Regions from separate parts of the Paraliobacillus zengyii genome, predicted to be linked through region 1. Evidence: riboswitches for the same ligand, from Rfam matches in the RefSeq annotation. Region 1 holds a riboswitch; the other holds the start of a gene.
What was found. Region 1 has a riboswitch for glycine ahead of DM447_RS03435 (ACT domain-containing protein). Riboswitches for the same ligand answer to the same signal wherever they lie in the genome.
Positions count from the first base shown of each region.

Region 2: another riboswitch for glycine. It lies ahead of gcvT (glycine cleavage system aminomethyltransferase GcvT); the one in region 1 lies ahead of DM447_RS03435 (ACT domain-containing protein).

Region 1 is NZ_CP029797.1:689,595-693,027, forward strand. Features, by position in the region: gene DM447_RS03430 (PFL family protein) at 1-986, opposite strand, end outside; gene DM447_RS03435 (ACT domain-containing protein) at 1,004-1,276, opposite strand; glycine riboswitch at 1,384-1,461, opposite strand; gene gndA (NADP-dependent phosphogluconate dehydrogenase) at 2,139-3,433, shown strand, end outside.
Region 2 is NZ_CP029797.1:2,200,434-2,203,866, forward strand. Features, by position in the region: gene gcvPA (aminomethyl-transferring glycine dehydrogenase subunit GcvPA) at 1-535, opposite strand, end outside; gene gcvT (glycine cleavage system aminomethyltransferase GcvT) at 548-1,651, opposite strand; glycine riboswitch at 1,816-1,907, opposite strand; gene DM447_RS11185 (DEAD/DEAH box helicase) at 2,050-3,433, shown strand, end outside.

The sequences.
Region 1 (3,433 bases):
AATCCACCGACATAAGAACTTGCCATTGCTCCACCTTTTTTAACTGCATCATTCATTAATGCTAAAGCCGCTATTGTTCCATGTGTACCAACACTTTCTAAACCAATTTCTTCTAAAATTTCAGCTACACTATCGTTTGTAGCATTTGTAGGTGCTAATGAAAGATCCATAATACCAAATGGTACATTTAGTCGCTCGGCAACAACACGTCCTAACAATTCACCAGCTCTTGTAATTTTAAATGCTGTCTTTTTGATGATGTCGGCAACTTCACCAAGATCAGCATTTGGAAACCGTTTCAATGCATTTAAAACAACGCCAGGACCACTTACCCCTACACTTAATACCGCTTCACCTTCACCGGCGCCATGAAATGCTCCAGCCATGAATGGATTATCTTCAACTGGATTACAGAAAACAACGAGCTTCGCACAACCGATACTACTATTGTCTTTTGTTAATTCAGCAGTTTCTTTAATGATTGTACCCATTTGTTTAACAGCATCCATATTAATACCTGTTCGAGTTGTTGCGATGGATATGGAGGCACAAACACGTTCTGTCACACTAAGTGCTCTAGGAAGTGCATCAAGCAGTGTCTGATCGCCTTTACTAATGCCTTTATGTACTAAAGCAGAATACCCACCAATGAAATCGACACCCAATTTTTTGGCTGCTTTATCGAGCGTTTGCGCTAATTCAACTGCTTGATCAACAGTTGCTTTTCCTAAAATTTCAGCTACAGGTGTAATAGCTATTCGCTTATTAATAATTGGAATACCATATTCTTTTTCTACTTGCTCTGCAATCGGTTTTAGTTGATCCGCATATGAAGTGATCTTATCATATACATTTTGTTTTACTTTTTCAAAGTCTGAATCAGCACAATCTCTCAGGCTAATCCCCATTGTAACGGTTCTAATATCAAGACTTTCCATTTGTACCATCCGAATTGTTTCTTGGATTTCCGTAAAAGCTATTGCCATTATATTGTCACACTCCTTTAGATCCGATGCATTGCTTGAAACACGTCTTCAAGCTGTATGCTAATAGTTAATCCTAATTCTTTTTCAATTTCTTTAAATTGTTGAAGTAGTGCATCTAAATCTTCTCCACTTTCAATTTCTACTAGCATCATCATGGTGAAAAAATCCTGTAAGATTGTTTGGCTTATATCTAGTACATTCATTTTGTTTTCTGCTAATACATTTGTCACTTTTGCAATGATTCCTACTTGATCTTTCCCGATTACACTTACTACTGCACGCTTTTTCATGCAAATCACCTCACTATATAATTTAGAGTTATTTCTATAACCAATTAAAAAAGATTGGAATCTTTCTCCAATCTCAGTGATAATAACAGTAAACATAAAGGTTATGTCTAGTTTCTTCTGTCCTGTTGCCTGAGATTGTGAATCCTTCGGCGTCGTTTAAAAACGATCTCTCCAGAAGCTGCTCCTATTATAGTGTTACCCATAATAATCACTGCGATTATAAAATAAATAGATAAACAGATCGTACCAGTTTAGAACGTGGTCGTCAATATAATCTAAAGAAATTGGAAAGGGGTACCTTTCAGTTGAAAGGTACCCCTAGAATAACTTGCCATTTTCACAAGTAAAAATTTTATTTAATTTCTATTTATCTCATTAAATTGCCGCGGTATCTCCACCTGGAAGTTTTTACTAACCTAAACGATGTAAGCCCTACCTCTCCTACATCCTTACGACTCCAAAGTCGATCCAGTGTGAATAAGTCTTGCTAATTGTATATGGTTCCTTCATACACTTTCAAAAAACATTGGCAGATGCCATAATTTTAACTTGCTTCATTTTAAATTGCTTGGCTAAGCTCTAGAAAATATTTTATTACAAAAGCGTTGATTTGTCAAGTTGGTAGCTTTTTAAATAAGGTTTTGATTCCATTAGTAAGTTATGCACATAGTTATTTTGTAATTAAATTGATGTATTAATAGAATTTTTCAAAAAATTCAATTGCAAGATAAGCTAGCTTGTTATAAGTTTATAGAGGGAGTGAAATAATCCTTTAGATAACTAGTACGGCAGAGTTGCAAGGTAAAGAATTTCAACGTATGATAGAAAGAGGATTTTTAATTAAAAAAGGAGCGAAAATACTATGGTAAAACAACAATTCGGAGTAATCGGTTTAGCTGTAATGGGGAAAAATGTTGCCATGAATGTGGAGAGTAGAGGATATTCTTTATCTGTATATAACAGAACATTCCAAAAAACAGAAGACTTTTTGAAAAATGAAGCAGAAGGAAAAAACTTCTTTGGTGCAAAATCAATTGAAGAATTTGTTGATTCATTAGAAAAGCCTCGTAAGATCTTACTTATGGTTCAAGCAGGTGCTGCTACTGATGCAACAATAGAAACATTGAAACCTCTTCTTGATAAAGGTGATATCTTAATTGATGGTGGAAATACCTTCTTCAAAGATACAATTAGAAGAAATAAAGAATTAGATCAATCAGGTATTCACTTTATTGGTACAGGTGTATCTGGTGGAGAAGAGGGTGCACTTAAAGGACCTTCTATTATGCCAGGTGGTCAAAAAGAAGCGTATGATCTTGTTTCTCCTATCTTAGAGGCTATTTCAGCTAAAGTAGACGGCGAACCTTGTGTCACTTATATTGGGCCAAACGGAGCAGGTCATTATGTTAAAATGGTACATAATGGTATTGAATATGGAGATATGCAATTAATCGGTGAGGCGTACTTCATGCTGAAGAATATTCTTGGTTATGATGCTGATCAATTACACAAGGTGTTCGCTGAATGGAATAAAGGGGAATTAGACAGTTATTTAATTGAAATAACGGCAGATATTTTCACGAAAAAAGACGATGAAACAGGTAAGCCAATGGTTGATATGATTCTTGATACTGCAGGTCAAAAAGGTACAGGTAAATGGACTAGTCAGAGTTCGTTAGACTTAGGTGTTCCATTACCAGTTATAACAGAATCTGTATTTGCTCGGTTCATCTCTGCTATGAAAGATGAACGTGTGAAAGCAAGCAAAATATTAAGTGGCCCTTCAGCTCAGGATGCACCTTATGAAGGTGATAAGGATGAGTTAGTAGAAGCAATTCGTAAAGCACTTTATATGAGTAAAATTGTTTCATATGCGCAAGGTTTCGCACAAATGCGTGCAGCATCAGATGAGAATGATTGGAACTTACGTTATGGTGATATAGCGATGATCTTCCGTGGTGGCTGTATTATTAGAGCGCAGTTCTTACAAAAAATTAAAGAAGCTTATGATCGTGAACCTGCTTTAGCAAATCTATTATTAGATTCATACTTCAAGGGTATCGTTGAGGACTATCAAACATCGTTACGTAAAGTTCTTTCTATTGCGATGGAACGGGGTATTCCTGTACCAGGCTTCGCTAGTGCATTAGCTTATTA
Region 2 (3,433 bases), 1.5 Mb from region 1:
GACCTTTTCCATACGTTTCAATTATTGCTCTAGATTCAGGATGGACTGTTTTAGAAACAAGTACTTTTTTTCTCTTTGTTTGTGCAACACTAAGATTGGTTGATTCCGCTAATGCAGTTGGTCCATCGTACATCGAGGAATTTGCTACATCCATACCAGTTAATTCACAGATCATCGTTTGAAATTCAAAAATAGCCTGCAATTCGCCTTGTGAAATTTCAGGTTGATAAGGTGTGTAAGCAGTGTAAAATTCTGATCTAGAGATTATATGATCAACTACTGATGGAATGTAGTGATCATAAACACCTGCACCTAAAAAGGATGTATGTGTCTTCGTGTTCACATTTTTCTTTGCTAGAGCAGTTAACTCCTGCATTAATTGCGATTCATTTGCTGGCTTTTTTAACTGTAATTCTTTCTGTAAACGTAATTCATTAGGTATATCCTCAAATAGCTCATCTGTAGTAGATACACCAACAGTGTCTAACATTTCCTTTTTATCCTCTTGTGTCATTGGTAAGTAGCGAAACTCCATTTTTTCTCCCCCTTATCCCCTTCTATAAAACGGTGTAGCAATTACTTTAGCTTGGACTTGCTTTTTTCTAATTTGTACATTTACGAGACTTCCTTCTATTGCATAATCTGCTGCTATTAGTGCTAAACCAATATTTTTATTTAAAGTTGGTGATTGTGTTCCGCTCGTAATAAATCCTATTTCTTCCTCTTGATTCATAACTGAGTAACCATGACGCGGTATCCCTTTTCCGACCATTTCTATCCCTACCAATTTACGTTGTGGACCCTCTTTTTTTTGGTGTAGTAATAACTTTTTACCTATAAAATCATTTTTTTTATTTGTTTTAACCGCAAACCCTAGTCCTGCTTCAATTGGTGAAATAGTTGAGCTCAGTTCTTGACCATACAATGCTAAATTAGCCTCAAACCTTAATGTATCTCTTGCGCCAAGACCAATCGGTTGAATCCCTTCGTCTTTACCTGCCTCGATGATTGTTTTCCATAGTGCTACACCACTATTCACTGCAATATATATTTCAAAACCATCTTCACCCGTGTAACCTGTTCGCGCGATCAGTGCTTTGTCATCTAATCCATTAAAAGATACATCTTGTGAAAATTCAAAAAACTTAATATTAGCTAATTTCTTATCAATTACTTTTTGCAACACTTGTTCAGCCTTTGGCCCTTGTATAGCTAATTGAACGAATTTTTCTGATTGATTCGTGATCGTTACCTGCTCCACTTTATGTTTCATTAACCAGTTAAAATCTTTTATTATATTAGCAGCATTCACTACTAATAAATACTTCTCATTAGCTAACTGATAAACAATTAGGTCATCCACAGTTCCACCATCTGGATAACACATAATTGTGTATTGCGCATGATTTGAGCTAAGATTTGACAGATCATTTGTAAGCATCTTTTGCAAGAAAGCTTCTGCTTCTTTTCCTTCTACAAGTATTTCTCCCATATGTGATACATCAAACAAACCGACTTTATTTCTTGTTACATGATGTTCATTTTTGATACCAGTAAAATAGACTGGTAATGCCCATCCACCAAAATCAATTGTTTTAGCATTGAATTTTTCATACTCGGAGAATAATGGTGTTTTCTTCAATTCTTCCATTTACTCAAAACCCCTCTCAAACTTAAATTAGTCAAATAAAAAGACAGGTGAAATTATCATATTTATGATAATTTCCCTGTCCTTGTACCAGAAAGATTCATCCATCTTTTCAATGGACTTGCTTCTTGGGTAGTTTATTCATTGATAAACATTCTCCAGAGTTGCGTCAGATAAAAGTCTTTTTTGCCTGAGAGATTCGTATTACATACTTGCTCCTTCGGCGTCACATTATAGTGATCTCTCCTATTATCTTCATTCGCTTGTAAAATTATTAAATTTGGACATACTAGAATTTACATTGTTTTTTTACTTGAAATCAACATAATTATAGCATGATTTTAGATTAATGGCGAATGAAAACAGAAAAAAATCAAAAATAGTTCGGAAGGTGGACTTTCGTGGAAATTGAATTAAAAAGAGATCCGAAATTTATCGAGAGTTTAGAAGAAAAAGTAAATGCAGACGGTCCATTTAGCTCATGGGAATTGTTCGATTTATCTTATCAAGCTACTTTAACAACTTTAACCCATGACTTTTCTGGATTACAAGCACCTAGATTATTACCACATGTTACTTTTTTATCACATCAATTATCTTGTGCTGAGCAAGTAGTAGAAGAAATGAATGGTAGAGCTATTTTAGCTGATGAAGTAGGCTTAGGAAAAACGATTGAAGCTGGATTAGTCTTAAAAGAATATATGATGCGTGGGTTAGTAAAAAAAGCACTAATTCTCGTCCCTGCATCGCTAGTTAATCAATGGGCATTAGAATTAACGCAAAAGTTTTATATTCCAGTTGTAACAACTAGAAAACGCCCAATATGGGACCAAGACAACATTATAATTACTTCAATAGATACAGCAAAAAGAGATCCACATCGAGAGATTATTCTACAACAAAAATACGACTTTGTTTTAGTAGATGAAGCACATAAATTAAAGAATCATCAAACAAAGAATTATCAATTTATTCGATCTCTACAGAAAAAATATTGTTTGTTATTAACTGCTACTCCTATTCAAAATAAGTTAAGTGATATTTTTAATCTCGTTTCCATATTAAAACCTGGCTTTCTAGGAGATTACCAAACATTTGCAGAAAAATTCGGTAAAAACATTAAAAATCTTGATCAAGATATACACTTGAAAAAACTTGTTCAAAAAGTAATGGTGCGTAACCTTAGACTAGAAACTGGCATTGATTGGACAAAACGAAAAGTGGAAACGATTCAAATTGAATTTACAGATGAAGAAATGCAAGCATATGAACAATTAAAAAAAATCACAATAGAAGCACCGCATTTTTCAGCAATTACTTATTTACGTGAATTATGTTCTTCACGTGAAGCTTGCTTTCTTTCGATTAAGAAAAACTTAGAGAATGATAATGCGGGTATATATGCAAATGAATACAAAGAGTTTTTAGGTAAACTAGGAGAGTTACCAAACCACTCGAAAGCAATTAAAGTGGTGGAATTAATAAAACAATCGGACGAAAAATGCATTATATTTACCGAATACAGAGCCACGCAAGTTTATTTACAATGGTTTTTACAACAAAACAATATTACCTCTGTACCATTTAGAGGTGGATTTAAACGAGGCAAAAAAGATTGGATGCGTCAGTTGTTTAAAGATAAAGCCCAAGTATTAATTGCGACTGAAGCTGGAGGAGAAGGAATTAATCTTCAATTCTGCAACAAAATGATTAACTATGATTTACCATGGAATCCAATGCGTCTAGAACAAAGGATTGGTCGAATTCACCGCTATGGTCAAAAGA